3 regions of the Arthrobacter sp. MDT2-3 genome follow, and region 2 is predicted to be linked to each of the others. Evidence: riboswitches for the same ligand, from Rfam matches in the RefSeq annotation. Region 2 holds a riboswitch; each other region holds the start of a gene.
What was found. Region 2 has a riboswitch for S-adenosylmethionine ahead of AC5RUQ_RS06640 (aminotransferase class V-fold PLP-dependent enzyme). Riboswitches for the same ligand answer to the same signal wherever they lie in the genome.
Positions count from the first base shown of each region.

Region 1 (5,878 bases), on a different contig from region 2:
CTGCCAGGAGATCGTCCCCGACTGCAGTGCCGACAATGTCAGCGGCAACTCCTTGGTCAGGGCGTAGGAAGCGGCCAGGAACGCACCGGCTGCTCGGGGACCAAGGACCAGGAGGGCGCCGATTTCCGCGGCCACAGCCATTTCCAGCGCCTGTTCCGGTGCGTCCCGCGGCGCGATGGCCTGCGCGGTGTCTGCATAATTCGCGGCGGCCCGCGCCTTCAAACCCGCGAACCCAGCCTCCGCCACCCGCGCCCCGGCGAGGATGTCCAGGCAACCATCGGCAAGACCAACCAACGGGTCAGCCTCCGAGAATGGCTCGAAACCCATCCCCTCCGCTTCGGCATTGAGCACAGCAAGAGCGGCATTGATGTGCTCAAACGCCTTCGCCACCGCCGCTTTCCCCATAGACCAATCATGACAAGCGGGTACGACATTCCGGAGAGCGCTGATGGAAATGGATTCGGCCGCCATCGGCAGGTGACGCCGTTGTCACAAGCTGATGGCGGCCGAAGCTTCGAAGGGCGCTTAGCCCCAAGCCGAGGCCCGGGCAGTCCTGCCCGGGACTATGAAGCAGGATTAGATGGTGACAGCTCCACTGGAGGTCTCGAACGTCACCGAAAGGATCCCGGGGGTCCCGTGCGGTGCCACCCACTCCACGGCAACATCTTCGAGCGGTTTCTCCACCGGCTCGCCCAGCCACTCGGTAACCCTTGCTGCCGAGCCTGCAATGGTCAGGCAGCTCATCTTAACGTTGCTCTCATAGGCGTTGGACGGGTGCAGCGACGGGTCGCCCTCCCACTTGAGCATGTACGGAACCTGCGGGTCGGCAATTAAGCCGAGGATACCGATCTGCTTCCAGACCAGTTCGCGGCCGTCAGGAAACTTGCGGTTTCCGTTGACCGCGGAGCGACCGAGCCGTTCTTCAAAGGGGACGAGGTCGTCAACCTCCACGCACCAGCCCATCCAACCGCCCCCGGCCGCAGACCGTGCACGCACTGCCTGCCCGAAAGGAGCCTTGTCGGAAGCGGGGTGGTCCAGGACCTCGACGACTTCGAGGTACTTGTGTCCCGCGAGCGGGATGATCATATTCCGGGTTCCGAACCGCGGGTGTACTCCGCCTTTCACTGCCTCAACGCCGAGGGCAGAGGAAATACGTTCGGTGGTGGCAGCCAGGCCATCGTGTTCACAGGCGTAAGAGACGTGATCCATGCGCATGGCAACATCTTGGCACTTTGTGATCGGGCTCTCAGCTAAGGTAAGCCTTACTGGGCTTTGTGATGTCAGCCGTGCTCAAATTCGCACCCACAACAAGCCGACACTCAGAACCTTTCGGTCCGTATGCTCCCGTTAGACCAGTAGATGGTGCCGTTTTCGAAGCGCTGGGCGCGAGTGGACGTATTCAAGGAGTACTCGTCGGTGACCGGGCGTCCAATGAAGGAGTAGCCTCCCCTCCGCTCATATTCCCAGCGGATGGCTCCCTGCAACAGCCTGGTTCCATATTGAGGTGTGAAGTAAAAGGTTCCACCCTGGAAAGTCTGGACCGCACCGCCCTCAAGCCAGCGGTTCTCATCGGACACAGGGTAACCGGCGACTCCGGTCTGGCCGCCCTTATTCCACCAGGCCTCCCGGATTCCGGCGCCGATGTAGTGGAGGCCAATTTGCGGTGTGTAGTACATCGTTCCATTCGTGAAGTGCTGGGCTATTGCTCCGCCGCCCAGAGGCTCCTCGTCCCGGATGGGGTAGCCCGCGTCATGGCCGTTGTACCACTTCTGCACAATGGCACCCCATAGCGGGTGTGCCCCACCTGCCGGCGACCAGAAAATAATCCCATGTTGGAACTGTTGCTGCGCCCCGCCTTGGACCGATTGTTCCTGACTGGTGGCCGCGCCCAGCTGCGACGCCGGTCCACCCATTGAGTTGTATTTGGCCCCGATCGCGCCCCCCACCGAAAAGTTGTTGGCTGAAGCTGATGCGGTGTGCAGCAGACGGTTCGGCGTTCCACTTCCAGTTCCTGCAATGATTCCTCCGATCGCGGACGAGACGAGCCGATCGGTCACTTGCGTGGGTGTTAAAAGAGGATTGCCGGATAAGAGGAGGGCGGCAGCACCAGCCACGTGCGGAGTAGCCATGGACGTTCCACCGAGTGACGCCGTGGCCGTCGTGGAAGTGTGCCAGGCGGAGCGGATGCCTACACCGGGCGCGTAGAGGTCCACGCATTTGCCGAAATTTGAGAAGGAGGCCTGCCTGTCGAAGGAATCGCTTGCCGCTACTGTGACGGCGGAGGGCGTACGGGCTGGAGAAGCCGTGCAAGCGTCAACGGCGTTGTTCCCGGCTGAAACAACGGCCGGAAGGCCGTTGGTGATGATGGCCTGGACTGCTGCATCGAGCACGCTGCTGGTGGGTCCGCCGATACTCAGGTTGACTACGGCCGGGGTGCCAGGTCGGTGCTGACCGGCAACCCAGTCGAGCCCTGCGATGATGTCCGAGTAGACGCCGGAGCCATCACATTCGAGTGCCCGCACCGGAATAAGGGTGGCGGATTTGGCCACGCCATGGACGGCGCCGCCGATGACTCCTGCCACGTGCGTGCCGTGGCCGTTGCAGTCGCTTGATCCCAGGCCGTCAGCCTTTGCTGTCCATCCAGCGCTGACCCGGCCGCCGAAATCAGCATGAGAAGCGAGGATCCCGGTGTCCACAACGTATACGTTGACACCCTGTCCGGAGGCGGCAGGTGTGTAGGAGCCGGAGAGCGGCAGTGCCTGTTGATCGATCCGGTCGAGGCCCCACGGCGCGTTGCGCTGCACCTCGGATACTGTGACAGCGTGGTCCGGCTCCACCGTTGCGGCCCGGCCCGAGCGGAGCAGGGCGGCAGCCTGCCCCGGGCTGGCTTCGATAGCAGCGCCCTTCACTGCCTTGGTAAAAGTTCTGTTGACGCCAATTCCCTGGGCGCGGAGGGCCGTCACCTCCGCCGCGACGTCCTTGCCCGGAGCGAATTGGACAAGGTAGCGGCCGCTTTCACCCGCAGCAGCGGAAGGAGCGGCGTGCGCTGCGGACGCCAGCCAGGGACCGGCTGCCACCGCGCCTGAGCAGAGGGCGACGGCGGAGAGCAGGACGGTGCGACGTGCCAGGCGAGAGAATTGGGGCAACTGAATGTGGTCCTTTGGGTGGAAGAAGAAAGGCGAGGTGACGTGTTCCCGGCTCAAATCTAACGGGGGATTGGCGGCAAAGGGTCAACCTTCGCTCAATCCTGCGCATCTTCTGCGGAACCTTGGGAAATCAACATGTGCGCCTCCTGGCTCCACCCCGTCAAAAAGTGTCGTCCAGCAACAGGGCGGGAAGTCACAACCGGTCACACTCGTGGCGACGGGCACGTGGAGTTCCTAGACTGGGCCCAGGTTATGAGCGCCAGCGCCAAGCCCCGGCTCGCTGGCCGGCAACCCTCCATCCGCGGTGGGGTGCCCCGGGTGAGGACCTGGCTGTCCGGCAATGGCCGGATGGCAAGCGCGGCCCGCGGTGCTTCGAGCATGCCGGGCCCATGTCAAAGGAGCCTTGAATGTCTAACGGATGGTCTTTCGAAACCCGCCAGATCCACGCAGGACAGGAGCCGGACGCTGCGACGGGTGCCCGTGCCCTCCCCATTTACCAAACCACGTCCTTTGTTTTCCCCAGCGCTGAAAGCGCCGCGAACCGTTTCGCGCTTGCCGAGCTGGCGCCCATCTATACCAGGATCGGCAATCCCACGCAGGAAGCAGTGGAACAGCGGATCGCCAGCCTCGAAGGCGGCCTGGGAGCCCTGCTGCTCAGTTCCGGCCAGGCCGCTGAAACTTTTGCGGTGCTGAATATTGCCGAGTCGGGGGACCACATCGTGGCCAGTCCGAGCCTTTACGGCGGCACCTACAACCTCTTCGCCCACACCCTGAAGAAGTTTGGCATCTCCGTCACGTTTGTGGCGGACCCGGACAACCTGGACCAGTGGCGCGCTGCAGTGCAGCCCAACACCAAGCTGTTCTTCGGCGAGGTTGTCTCCAACCCGCGGCAGGACGTCCTGGACATCGAAGGCGTGTCCCAAGTTGCGCACGAGGCCGGCGTGCCCCTGATTGTGGACAACACCCTCTCCACCCCGTACCTGATCCGGCCGCTGGAATGGGGTGCTGACGTTGTGGTGCACTCGGCCACCAAATACCTGGGCGGCCATGGTTCCGCCATCGCCGGCGTCATCGTGGACTCCGGAAATTTCGACTTCGGCAAGGACCCTGCGAAATTCCCCGGCTTCAACACCCCGGACCCCACCTACAACGGGTTGGTGTATGCCCGCGACCTCGGCGCTGACGGTGCCCTGGGTGCCAACCTGTCATACATTTTGAAAGCCCGGGTGCAGCTGCTGCGCGACCTTGGCTCGGCAGTGTCGCCCTTCAACGCCTTCCTTATCGCCCAGGGACTGGAGACGCTGAGCCTGAGGGTGGAACGTCACGTCGCCAATGCCTTGGACGTTGCCCAATGGCTGGAAACGCGTGACGACGTCGAATCCGTCGCCTACGCCGGGCTGCCGTCCAGCCCCTGGTACGAGCGCGGACGCAAGTACGGACCCAAGGGTACCGGCGCGATCGTGTCGTTCAACCTCGCTGGCGGCGCCGAGGCGGGCAAGCGCTTTGTGGACGCCTTGGAGCTGCACTCCCATGTGGCAAACATCGGTGACGTCCGTTCCCTGGTGATCCATCCGGCGTCGACCACCCACAGCCAGCTCTCGCCGGAGCAGCAGGTGGTTGCCGGCGTGAATCCCGGCCTGGTGCGGCTGTCAGTGGGGATCGAGCACATCGATGACATCCTGGCGGACCTCGAGGCCGGCTTCCGGGCGGCCAAGGAGGCCACTGGCGCCTAGCCGTACCCAGGGCACCAGCGCGGCGGCGGGCCGGGGAAGTCACAACCAGTCACACTCTTGGCGGCAGGCAGGGCCTGTTTCGTACACTCGAACCAGGTCATGAGTGCCAGTGACAGCCCCGGCTTGCTGGCCGGCAACCCTCCTTCCGCGGTGGGGTGCCCCGGGTGAAGACCTGGCCTGCCGGTCATTCGACGGCGGGCAAGCGCGTAGAAGAGGTCTTGCCATGACGGTTACCGTCACCCGTACTACCGTCCCCGAACACGGGATTGTCCGCTATGCCTCCATCGGGGGACTGAAGCTGGAAGCCGGCGGATACCTGCCGGACGTCACCCTGGCCTACGAAACCTGGGGCACACTCAATGAGGACGGCAGCAACGCCGTCCTCATTGAACACGCTCTGACCGGCAGCACCCACGTAACCCGCGGCGACACAGAAGAACCCGGCTGGTGGGAACAACTCGCCGGGCCGGGCGCGCCGGTGGACACCAACCGTTTTTTCGTGGTGTCCATCAACATAGTGGGCGGCTGCTATGGGTCCACGGGGCCGTCGTCGCTTGCTCCGGACGGAACGCCCTGGGGCTCGCGTTTTCCGCTGGTGACCCTGCGGGACAGCACTGTGGCGGAGGCCCGGCTGGCCGACCAGTTGGGGATCGAGAGCTGGTTTGCCGTGCTGGGCGGCTCAATGGGCGGGGCGCGGGCGCTGGAATGGGCTGTCACGTATCCGGAGCGGGTGCGGCGCTGTGCTGTGATTGCCGTGGGCGCCGCAAGTACCGCCGAGCAGATCGCCTTTGCCCAGGCGCAGACCCTCGCCATCCGGCAGGACGCCAACTTCAACGGCGGTGACTACTACAACGGACCCGCTCCCGAGGAAGGCCTGGCCCTGGCCCGGCGCATCGCCCACATCACCTACCGCTCCCCGGTGGAGCTGGACGGACGGTTCGGACGCGCGCCGCAGGCGCCCGAATCGCCGCTTCAGGGCGAGCAGCTGGCAGCCCGCGG
Region 1 covers NZ_JBNHFS010000003.1:165,130-171,007, reverse strand. The annotation lists gene AC5RUQ_RS10875 (HNH endonuclease signature motif containing protein) at 1-405, opposite strand, end outside; gene AC5RUQ_RS10870 (VOC family protein) at 577-1,215, opposite strand; gene AC5RUQ_RS10865 (S8 family serine peptidase) at 1,320-3,146, opposite strand; SAM riboswitch class IV at 3,395-3,510, shown strand; gene AC5RUQ_RS10860 (bifunctional o-acetylhomoserine/o-acetylserine sulfhydrylase) at 3,554-4,879, shown strand; SAM riboswitch class IV at 4,975-5,090, shown strand; gene metX (homoserine O-acetyltransferase MetX) at 5,103-5,878, shown strand, end outside.
Region 1: another riboswitch for S-adenosylmethionine. It lies ahead of AC5RUQ_RS10860 (bifunctional o-acetylhomoserine/o-acetylserine sulfhydrylase); the one in region 2 lies ahead of AC5RUQ_RS06640 (aminotransferase class V-fold PLP-dependent enzyme).

Region 2 (5,878 bases):
TCGGTGCCCAGTGCGGATACGTGCGCGCGTCGTTGGCGGGAACCCAGCGCCCCGCGTCGACGACGTAGTCCCACCCCAGGCCGTTTCGGCGCAGCGAGTCGATGCCGGCAAGGAGCCGTTCTGCATCCTCAAGGCGTGAGCCGACGCCGAAGCTGGCCCGGAGGGAACCGGAAGGAAGCCCGAGCCGCTTCAGCAGCGGGTGCGCGCAAAAGCGGCCGTCCCGCAGGCCTACGCCATGTTCCGCGGACAGGTAGGCGGCCACGAGACCGGCGTCGTAGCCTTCCACGGAGAAGTTGACCACGCCGATGGTGTCCGTATCCGGGTTGGTGTCCTTGAAGATCTGGTGCACGGTCACGCCGTCAATTTTCTGCAGGCCTTCCACCAGGAAGGAGCGGATGGCCGATTCGTGGGCGTGCCACTGTTCCTGGTCCAGGCCGGCGATCACCTGTGTGGCGCGGGCCAGCGTTGCTGCGCCAAGGACGTTGGGCGAGCCGCCCTCATGGCGGGCAGGGCCGGTGGCCCAGCTGACGCCGTCGAGCCTGGCTTCCTTGACGGCGCCGCCGCCTGCGAGGTGGGGCGTTCCGGCGTCCAGCCAGTCGGCGCGGCCCACCAGCACACCGGTACCGAACGGTGCGTAGAGCTTGTGGCCGGAGAAGGCGAGGTAGTCGACGCCGTCCGCGGCGATGTTCACGCGGCGGTGCGGCGCAAGCTGGGCCGCGTCAACCACAATCCGTGCGCCGTATTCGTGGGCGAGCGCGGCGAGGGCCCGAATGGGAAGAATTTCACCGGTGACGTTGGAGGCGCCGGTGACGGCGAGCAGGCTCACCCCGCCCTGCTCCAGTTCAGCGCGGACGGACTCGATGGTCCCGGCGATGGTGTCAGCGGCAACGATGCTCCGGTGGGGGACACCCTGCCACGGCAGCAGGTTCGCGTGGTGTTCGATGTCCAGGTACAGGACGTCGCCGTCCGGACGTCCGTTCGTCGCGGGCAGGCAACCGGCCAGCAGGTTGAGGGAATCGGTGGTGTTGCGGGTGAAAATCACCGAGTCGTCAGGGCGGCCGCCCACGAAGTCCCGAACAATGCTGCGTGCGTTCTCGTAAACGGACGTGCTGATCTGGGACGCGTAGCCGGCGCCACGGTGGACGCTCGCGTAGAAGGGCAGGATCTCGTTGAGGTAGGCCGAGACTACGGAGAGGGCGGGAGCCGAGGCACCATAGTCGAGGTTTGCATAGCGGACGTGCCCGCCGGAGATGAGGGGCGCCTGGATTTCCGCACCTGTGACGGCAGCAAGGGGGCGGCCGGCGACAGCGCGGCGGGCATCAAAGAGGGCAGCGGCTTCAGCCTGGATGGGCTGGGCGGCGGCGTTGGGGGAGACGGTGGCAGTTGTCACAGAGACCTCACTTCGAAAAGGACCCCCTGCTCCGGGAATCCGCGCTTGCCGCATCCGTTCCGGACCGGCCTGGTCGTCACCCGGGGCACCCCACCGCGGTTGGAGGGTTGCCGGCCAGCAAACCGGGGTTTCGCGCTGGCACTCGTGACCTGGTTAAGAGCGTAGGACATGGGGCAGGAAGGTTTGAAGCCGGCTCAAATGTTAAGCGCTTTGTTACGCCTGCCGAAAAGTGCTGCTTTGGCCGAAGAAACGACGGCGGGCGCCTCCTTTAGGAGCCGCCCGCCGCTGATTGTTCGGTGAAGGTGCCTAGAGGAGATCGTCCAGGTCAGGGTTCAACCTGCGGAGTACCTCGGAGTGCAGGATGGAGTTCGTGGCCAGCGCGTTGCCGCCAAACGGCCCGTCCTCCCCTTCCAGCGAGGTAAACCGGCCACCCGCTTCGACCACAATCGGCACGAGTGCCGCCATGTCGTAAAGGTTGAGTTCGGGTTCGCAAGCGATGTCCACCGCGCCCTCGGCCACCAGGCAGTAGGACCAGAAATCGCCGAAGGCCCGGGTCCGCCACACGTCCTCGGTGAGGCCCAGGAAGTTGTCCAGATTGCCACGTTCCTTCCACCCGCCCAGGCTGGAGTAGGACAACGAAGCGTCCGAAAGGTTGGCGACATTCGAGACGCGGAGCCGGGTGGCAGCAGCCAGCGACCGTCCCATGTAGGCGCCCATGCCCTTGGCCGCCCACCAGCGCTTGCCCAGGGCGGGAGCACTCACCACTCCAACAACGGGCTCGCCTTCATCCACCAGGGCGATCAGGGTGGCCCAGACGGGGACGCCGCGGACGAAGTTCTTGGTGCCGTCAATGGGGTCGATGATCCAGCGGCGGGACCCGTGGCCGGTGCTGCCGAACTCTTCACCGAGCACTGCATCACGCGGACGGGAGCGGGACAACTGGCCGCGGATGGCTTCTTCTGCCGCCTTGTCCGCGTCGGTGACCGGCGTCAGGTCAGGCTTGGTCTCCACCTGGAGGTCCTGGGCCTTGAAGCGGCTCATGGTCTGGTCATCCACGGAGTCTGCCAGGACGTGCGCCAGGCGCAGGTCATCGTTATAGCTTGAAGCGGGTTGGATCATGGTACCAAACTACCGTCTGCGCGCGGTTCTGCTGGGAGATCGGCACCGTCAGTTGACGCTGCCCAGTTCCTTCGCCTCCTGCGCCTCCAGCCGCGGGTCGGTGCCCAGGAGGCGCCGCAGGGATGCCAGCCGGGCTTCTCCGGTGGCGCCGGCATGCCCGCCGCCCACCCAGGCGTCCAGCCCGCAGTTCACTGCCGTGGCGGTGTGTTTGCAGCCGCGTTCGCAGTCCTCGATGCCGGGGGAGAGGTCCGGGAAGGAGCGCAGGATCCGGTCCGGGTCCACGTGCGCCAGGCCGAAGGAACGGATGCCCGGGGTGTCGATGATCCAGCTGCCGGCGGGTGCGTCCGCCAGCCTCAGGGCCAGCGCCGACGAGGACGTGTGGCGGCCCCGACCCGTCACCGCATTAACCCCGCCGGTGGCACGCTCCGCACCGGTCAGCGCGTTCACCATGGTCGACTTGCCAACGCCCGAATGCCCCAGCATGACTGTCACTTTTCCATCCAGATAGCCGCGGAGTTCCGCGACAGCCCCACTGTCCAGGCGTGCGGACAGTCCGTCGTCCGAGCGGGCATCGATCCCAGATGCGGTGGAATCGGCCGTCCGGCTAATGATCACGGGGAAGTCGAGGTGGGTGTAATTGGACAACAGCTCCGCTGGATCCTTGACATCCGCCTTGGTGACCAACAGGATCGGCTCAATCCCGGCGTCGTACGCCGCCACCAGGGCGCGGTCGATGAAGCCGGTGCGGGGCTCGGGGTTGGCGGCCGCCACGACAACTACGAGCTGGTCCGCGTTGGCCACGACTGCGCGTTCCACGGGATCGGTGTCGTCCGCGCTGCGGCGCAGGAGGGTCCTGCGGTCCTGGATCTTGACCAACCGGGCCAGGGTGTCCGGTTCGCCCGAGACATCGCCTACGAGGGATACGAAATCACCCGCCACCACCGGGTTGCGGCGCAGCTCCCGCGCCCTCGCTGCAATGACTACGCGTTCGTTGCCGGAGTCCTCACCCACCACAGCCGTATACCTGCCGCGGTCAACGGTGATAATGCGTCCCGTGACGGCGTCGTCATGGCTGGGCCGGTCTTTGGTGCGAGGGCGCGAGCCCTTCTTGCTGGGGCGGATTCGGACATCCGATTCATCCCAGGAATCAGTGCTCCGCGCCACCGGTTGAACCTTCCGTGCCGGTGTTGGACGAGGCTGCCTGGGCAAGCATGCCTGCCCACAACCGGGGAAAGTCCGGCATAGTTTTGGCAGTCGTGGCGATGTCCTCCACCTGCACGCCCTCCACCGCCAGGCCCAGGATGGCTCCGGCAGTGGCCATGCGGTGGTCGGCGTAACTGTGGACGACGCCGGCGTGCAGCTTGGCGGGCCGGATCACCAGGCCGTCGCTGGTTTCCTCGGCATCTCCGCCAAGGCGGTTGATCTCGGTGACCAGTGCAGCCAGCCTGTCGGTTTCGTGCCCGCGCAGGTGGGCAATACCGCTGAGCCGGGAGGGGCCGCTGGCCAGGGCACATAACGCGGCGACCGTCGGCGCCAACTCACTCGTGTCCGCGAAATCCCCGCCCTTGATCTCCGCTCCGCCGGTTACGGTCAGGACGCCGTCGCGCAGGGTAACCTCTGCGCCCATCTCGGCAAGAATGCTCCGCCAGAGATCTCCCACCTGCTGTGTCTGTTCGGGCCAGCCGGGAATCCGCACCGTACCGCCGGAAGCCAGGGCCGCGGCAAGGAACGGGCCGGCGTTGGACAGGTCCTGCTCAATCCGCTGGTCGAAGGCTTGGATGGGCCCAGGGGCAACAAGCCAGTGGTTGGGAACCGAATCGTCAACAACAACCCCGGCCCCCCGCAGGACAGCGACGGTCATATTGATGTGGTCCAGGCTTGGTACAGGTTTTCCTACATGCTCAAGGTGCAGGCCCTCGGTGAACCGTGCCCCCACGAGGAGAAGGGCAGAAACGAACTGTGAGGAGGCGCTGGCATCGATGACCAGGTGTCCGCCGCGAACTTCTCCGGTGCCCTCCACTGCAAACGGCAGCGACGACGGTGTGCCGCCGCCTTCCGCGGAAACGGCCACTCCCAGGGCCTTGAGCGCTTCGATGATGGTTCCCATGGGCCGCTTCCGGGCATGCGGGTCGCCGTCGAACAAGCTGGCACCGTTGCGCAGCGCCGCCAGCGGCGGAACGAACCGCATCACCGTCCCGGCAAGGCCGCAGTCGATCCTCGTGGAGGCCGATGCGGCATCGGCCGGCAGCGGCACCACCTCCAGATCCGGCCCGAACGCCCCGTCCCCCGGCACCTCGGTGATGGTGGCGCCCAACTGCCGGAGCGCGTCAACCATCAGTGCGGAATCCCTGGAGTGCAGCGGTGCGCGCAGGCGCGACGGGCCGTTGGCCAGGGCGGCAAGGACGAGGTACCGGTTGGTCAGCGACTTTGAACCGGGCACCGTGATGGTGGCATCCACCGGGCGGGAGGCGAAGGGTGCGGGCCAGTGGGGGAGGGACGTTCCGGAGTTGTCCTGGGCAGTGGAGGGCGCGGCGGTCATGTCCTGCTTATGCCCCCGTGGCCTGTTCAACGGCGCGGCGGACCACCTTGTCGGCCTTGGAGAGCTTCTGGTTGGTGGTCTTCCTGGCATCCGCGGCAAGGTGGGCGGCACCCTTCCGCGCGTCGGCAGCAAGGTGCTCTGCGCGCCACACCAGTCCCGGTTTGCCTGCCGTGTCAACAGAAGCAAGCAGGGCCCCGCCGCTCAACGAAAGATTCTTGAGCAGCTGGTTGCGGCGGTTCCCGCGGCCTTCCTTGCTGCTGATGTCCGCGCTGCGCCACTCGACAAAGGTGTTGAGAAGGGAGATGACCGTAAGCACAGTGGCTGAAAGCCGGGAAAACTTCCCGAGCCCAAAGAGGACGCCCGCGCCCACCTGCGTGCCACCGATGACCCGTGCCAGCGTCTTCTCGTCAGTACGGAACGGCAGCGCCGCCGTTGCCTTGCTCAGCAGGGGTGACAACTGTTGGGCGGTGTCATCGGCGTTCTTGAGCTTATCCATTCCGGCAAGAACAAAACTGGAAGCCAGCATGGGCCGTGCGAGTGTGCGGACAAAGGACATGGATTTCCTCCTGGATGGACGAACCGCGTCGGGTGCGGCGAAGTCGGTTCTAGTCTTGCACTTTTGGGGAATATTTGCCCAAGGCCTGGGGTTATGGATGCTGGGTCCGCGAGAGCCGGGCCCGAACCACAAAGCACCGGACAACAGAGCGGAGTTGGCCCTTGAGGCGGGTGTTGGACGGAATTGAAGCGGCAGGCCCGGTGGCAATGGACTCGTTGGAGGGTGAACCCCCCGAGTACGGCTCGCCGCGTGCGCGGAGCCTGACAGTAGACTT
Region 2 covers NZ_JBNHFS010000002.1:212,850-218,727, reverse strand. The annotation lists gene AC5RUQ_RS06640 (aminotransferase class V-fold PLP-dependent enzyme) at 1-1,390, opposite strand, end outside; SAM riboswitch class IV at 1,427-1,540, opposite strand; gene hisN (histidinol-phosphatase) at 1,697-2,509, opposite strand; gene rsgA (ribosome small subunit-dependent GTPase A) at 2,558-3,673, opposite strand; gene aroA (3-phosphoshikimate 1-carboxyvinyltransferase) at 3,657-5,048, opposite strand; gene AC5RUQ_RS06620 (DoxX family protein) at 5,056-5,604, opposite strand.

Region 3 (5,878 bases), on a different contig from region 2:
GAGAAACGCGAACAGGAGTGCGACGGCGGTGCACGCGGCCACCAGCCAGGTCTGTCCCGCCAACCAGGCGACGATGCTGCGCCGATGGTAGCCGGCGACGAGTCCGATCACGAACAGCACCTGCCACACGAGCAGCGGGAACGAGTCCTCGAACTGTGAGGGCAGGAGCCGGATCCTCGTGGCAGCTCCCACGGCGTAGACCGCAAGGGTTCCGGCCAGCACCCAGATTGCCTTCATGCGGTTGAGCGCAGCCAGGATCAGCGGGCTGGCAAGGAGCAGCACCACGTAAAGGCCCATCACGTTGAACTGCCAGGGTCCGAACTGCAGCAGCAGGATGGCAGGGAGCACCTGCGGCGGCACCGGGAACTGGAACAGGGATTCCATGCCGGCATAAAGGTCATAGGTACGGCCGGCGCCGTCGTGCCCTGCCCCGCCCGTTCCCTGGTCCACAAAGGTGGTGAGGGGGTCAGTCCGGAAGATCGGCAGCAATGAGACCAGGAAGACGCCAATGAGGACTATCAGTGCCGTCAGGTAAAGCTTGCCGGCCCGCCGGGAGGTTAGTTCAACCACCGTTCCGAAGTCATCCTTGGCCCTGGGCCCGTACACCATGCCGACCACCAGTCCGGAGAAGAGGACGAACAGCTCGGCACCCGAAACAAAGCCCACCGCCTCCTGCGTGAGCAGCTGGAACAGCGAGGTCATGCCCAAGTGGTTGACCACAACAAAGACAATGGCCAGGCCGCGCAGCATATCCACGCGCGCATCCCTGCTGGACGGGTCTGAATATCCCCATGCCGTAGCGGCATTGACCCGGCGGGGAATCTGCCACAGGGCAACCAGGAGGATGAGGAGCGCCGCGCCCACGGTCCCGGCAACGGCCCCCGTAAGGGTGTTTGCCCGGACGTACGTGCTGCTGCCGGAGCTGACCTCGGTGACCGGGCCTGCGACGATGGGGGACGCTTCCAATGTGCCCAGGGCGGCGTTGGCGATGCCCGGGTTTCCGGTGAGCCGCCAGTCGATGCTTGCCACTCCGGTGTCCCGCGTACTGGTCCGCTCGTCCCACACCACCGCGCCTGTCATGCGGAACCCGGCAGCGGTGGCCGTCCCCACCACCTGGTCCCACCAAGCGGCCTTGATGGCCGCTTCGGATGCGCCGCCGGAGGCCGGGCTGTAGAACGCGGAGGTGTGCAGGAGGAACGGCTTGTCCCTTCCCTCTGCATAGCTGGCGTAGAAGTTTTCACCGCCGGAGGCCGTGAGCATTTCCCGCAGTTGGCCGGCGCGGGGAACTGTGTTGACGGCAGCACCACCGGCGGTGTCGTCGTGGAAGGCGGTCAGGCCAACCCAATCCACCGCATCGTCCCCGGGATAGTAGGGTCCGTAAGCTGCGTCCGAGCCGTTCCAGGCGCCGTCGCCGTTGGTATCAAGCAGCGCGAACCCATCACTTCCCTGTGCGGGCGCGTTCCGGTTCCGGTCGAACGGATAATCCGTGCCCAGGTACGGTTCCCAGACCATCACAACGCCCCCACCGCCGTCGACCTCCCGGAACGCCGCTGTCACAGCCTTGAATGCCCCCCGGTAGGCAGCCGGCTGCTGGCCCCACTCAACCCAGCTTGCGTTCATGTCCGGGGCGAACCGGACCAGCAGCTGTCCTTTGAAACTGGACGCAAGCTCCAGCACCCTTTCGGCGAAGGGCCTCGCAGCCGCGGCGTCGATCTGGTCCAGCGGCATCGTGGGCTTCACTGTGAGCATCGCGTGGGCACCCTGCCGGGAGGACTGTTCCAGGAATCCCTCGATGTCGTTTTGCTCTGATGAGCGGTAGGGAAACGCTATGTCGTGGCCAAAAATAGCCGGCGAAGCACCCAGCCGGTCGGCGAAACCGGCGGCGGAGTCCTCACCCCATTCAAGGACGGCGCCCAGCAGCGGCTTTCCCTCTTCAGGAAAACTCCGCGCGGCCTGGGCTGACCCTGCAGGCAACACCACTGCCACGAGGGCAACCAGCAGTGTGGCAAGGAGCGCCCCAACTACGCGCAGCCGGCGTACCCGGTAAGGGCCGGCAGGGTGCTGTGGCGCGGCAGTTAGCGTGCTGATGTGGACCCCCGGTGCTGGTTCTGATGATGGGGGCTGCCCCGTATGAAACTTTATCTGGCGGCGCATCCGCCAAAGGCCGGAAAAGGGGGCCCACCTGCGGTGATGCCGCCGCCGTCGGTTCCTCCGGTGTGGCGGAAATCGCCGCCTGCTGCACCGCGCCCCGTTCAGTTACGGAACATGACGACGGCGGCGGTGCGCCCCTGCGCGCCAAGTGTTACGTTTCTGGGGAGTAATGAGTACCGGCGCCAAGCCCTGACTGGCCGGTCGGCAACCCTCCTTTCGCGGCGGGGTGCCTCAGGTGAATACTCGGCATATCGACCGATTCGAGTTGCAAGCGTGAGAGAAGGAGATCCGTCGTGTCCGACGCACCTGCCCCTGAAGAGAGACTGTCGTACCGGCTTGTCACCGGTCCGGATGACAGGTCTTTCTGTGAACGGATTTCCACCGCCTTGGCCGAGGGCTACGTGCTGCACGGCAGCCCGGCGGCAACGTTCAACGGCAGCAGCGTCATCGTTGCCCAGGCCCTGGTCCTGCCGGCGGCCATCGCTTCGGCTGATGCCGCCGTCGCCACCGCAGTGGATAACCTCGAATCCGCAGGCGAAGACCTCGAGTTCGACGGTGAGGGCCACGCATGAGCTACGCCGGAGACCTGACGCCCCAGGAGGCGTGGGAAAAGCTGGAGCAGGGAGCCATCCTGGTGGATGTCCGCACTGAGGGCGAATGGGCCCACATCGGCATCCCTGACACCAAGGCCACCGACAACGATCCGCTGTTCATCCAGTGGACGTTCCCGGGCGGCATTCCCAACCCTGATTTCATTAGCTCCCTGGCCCAGCAGGCGCCTGAGGATCCGTCTACCGAACTGGTATTCCTGTGCCGCTCCGGGCAGCGTTCCATCGCGGCCGCCATTGCCGCCACCCAGGCCGGTTTCACCTCCTACAACGTGCTGGAAGGCTTTGAAGGCGAGCCGGACCGTTACGGCGAACGCACTGTCAACGGCTGGAAGAACCGGGGACTGCCCACCAACCTTGGAAAGAACTAAGTGACCTTCAACGAAGACGCTGCCGGCTGGAGCCCCGACACCCAGGCCGTGCGCGGCGGACTGGACCGCACCAACTTCCAGGAAACCAGCGAGGCTGTATTCCTGAACTCCGGGTTCGTGTACGAATCCGCCGCCGCTGCCGAGCGCGCCTTCACGGGCGAGGATGAGCGCTTTGTGTACTCCCGCTACGGCAACCCCTCGGTGGCCACTTTCCAGGAACGCCTCCGCCTCCTTGAGGGAACCGAGGCGTGCTTCGCGACGGCGTCCGGCATGTCTGCCGTCTTTACCGCCCTGGGTGCGTTGCTGGCCGCCGGCGACCGCGTTGTGGCCGCCCGCTCGCTGTTTGGCTCCTGCTTTGTGATCCTGAACGAGATCCTGCCGCGGTGGGGTGTGGAGACGGTGTTCGTGGACGGTCCTGACCTGGAACAGTGGCGCGACGCCCTGTCCCAGCCCACCACTGCCGTCTTCTTTGAGTCGCCTTCCAATCCCATGCAGGAAATCGTCGACATCGCCGCGGTCAGCGACCTCGCGCACGCGGCAGGCGCCACCGTCGTCGTCGACAATGTCTTTGCGACTCCCCTGCTGCAGCGCTGCGGGCAGCTAGGTGCCGACGTCATCGTCTACTCCGGCACGAAGCACATCGATGGCCAGGGACGAGTCCTGGGTGGCGCCGTCCTGGGCACCAAGGAATTTATCGAGGGGCCGGTGAAGCAGCTGATGCGCCACACCGGCCCGTCCTTGTCCGCCTTCAACGCTTGGGTGCTCACCAAGGGCCTTGAGACCATGGCCCTGCGCGTCAACCATTCATCCGCGTCCGCCCTGCGGCTGGCCGAGTGGCTGGAGCAGCAGCCCGCCGTGAGCTGGGTGAAGTACCCGCTCCTGAAGTCTCACCCGCAGTACGAACTGGCGGCAAAGCAGATGAGCGCCGGCGGCACGGTTCTCACCCTGGAGCTTGCGACGACGGGCGGCCGCTCGGGCAAGGAGGCCGCCTTTGCGCTGCTGGACGGTTTGCGCATCATCGACATCTCCAACAACCTCGGGGATGCCAAGTCCCTCATCACGCACCCGGCCACTACTACCCACCGTGCGATGGGTCCGGAGGGGCGGGCAGCCATTGGCTTGAGCGACGGCGTGGTGCGGCTTTCGGTGGGCCTGGAGGACGTGGACGATCTAATTGGCGACCTGGAACAGGCGCTCAAGCAGATCTAGAGGTACCTGACTGTGGGGCCGGGCTCCGGCACCGGCGCGGTTATGTGGGCGGGGCTCTATCAGACCTCTTCGAAGGAGAGCTGGACGGCCACTTCGTCGCCTTCCCTAATCCGGGCTTTGTCCCTGATGGCCTTCTTCACGGGCAAGAGGTAGGAACCGGCTTTCTGGTCCGCAAACAGCGAGGTCTGCCAGGAGTGCCCGGCAATCTCCGCGGTCACCCTGACGGATCCGAATGCCTTGCTGGCGCCGGCGCTTTGTTCGTGGATGTCATCCGCGACTTTTGCCGGGAGCGTCAAAAAATGCCACCCTGCTTCGCCCGGGTAAAGCCACAGCTCAGCTTTGAAGGAGTACGACGCCGTCACGCGCCGAGTATGGCATGCCCCCCTTGCCGGGGCACCACCGTTGCTGATTTTTCCTGTCTTGTTGCCCTGCTGTTCGCGCCGCTGAAGCGAGCATCAGGCGTGCCGGGGGATTGAACTGCAGGCTGAAAAGTTTTTTTAGTTTCTTTTCCAGCAGGAGGACTTTTAGGCCCTGTTTTGTCAGACCCCCTCGCCATGATGGGGGTATGGAAACGAACGCGGCAGTGGCACAGGCGGAGGAAGCTGTTGTGGCTGCAGTCGCTGCGCTTGCTGCGGCGCTGGCTGGCGGTGATGTCGCTGCTTCCGGTGGCGCTGGTGAACTTGACGCCGCGGTCGGCCCGTACGCTGCGGCGGGTTTTGATGATGATCCGTTGCAGCGGATTGTTGACGGGGCTTTGGATGTCCTGGCCGCGGTGGCACGGTCAGAAGCGAAACTGGCAGCCCTGAAGGCACAGGCGGTCGCGGTCTTCGCTGTGGCCACGAAAGCGCTGAACGCTCCAGCCGCCTCGCCGTATGGGGCGACGGCGCAGGAGCGGAGCCTGGCCGCGGAGGTGGGGTGTGTGCTGGCAATCGGTGACCGGGCCGCCGGTGCCCTGATCGCCGACTCCCATGCCCTCACCACTTCCCTGCCCCGGACCCTGGCTGCTTTGCAGGCCGGGACGATTTCCTGGGCGCACGCCCGGACCATGGTGGACCAGACCGCGAGCCTAGACCGTGAAGGCGCGGCTGCGTTGGAGGCGCACTTCCTGGACCCGGACACGCCGAAACCGGGAGCAGCCGCCACGGTCGGGGAGATGCCGGCGTACCGGTTCAAAGCCAAGGCCCGGGCCTGGCGGGAACGCCACCACCCGGAGAGCCTGGAGCAGCGGCACGCTCGGAGTGTGGCGGACCGGCGGGTCGAGTACTGGCTTGATGGTGACGGGATGGGTTGGGTCGCCGCGTGTCTGCCCGCGGACCAGGCGTCCGCCATTTGGGACCGGCTCACCACCGTTTCCCGGGGGATGCAGGGACCGGACGAAACCCGCACCCTCACCCAGCTCCGGGCCGATGTCGCTGCAGGCTGGCTTCTGGGCGGCACCACCACCGAGATCCCCGCACCCCGGGCGCAGGTGCTGGTCACCGTTCCCGTGTTCTCCCTGCTGGGCCTGACTGACGAGCCGGCGACGCTGGACGGGCACGG
Region 3 covers NZ_JBNHFS010000004.1:413,245-419,122, forward strand. The annotation lists gene opgC (OpgC domain-containing protein) at 1-2,154, opposite strand, end outside; SAM riboswitch class IV at 2,317-2,431, shown strand; gene AC5RUQ_RS14685 (DUF1737 domain-containing protein) at 2,445-2,723, shown strand; gene AC5RUQ_RS14690 (rhodanese-like domain-containing protein) at 2,720-3,130, shown strand; gene AC5RUQ_RS14695 (O-succinylhomoserine sulfhydrylase) at 3,131-4,339, shown strand; gene AC5RUQ_RS14700 (DUF1905 domain-containing protein) at 4,399-4,701, opposite strand; gene AC5RUQ_RS14705 (HNH endonuclease signature motif containing protein) at 4,905-5,878, shown strand, end outside.
Region 3: another riboswitch for S-adenosylmethionine. It lies ahead of AC5RUQ_RS14685 (DUF1737 domain-containing protein); the one in region 2 lies ahead of AC5RUQ_RS06640 (aminotransferase class V-fold PLP-dependent enzyme).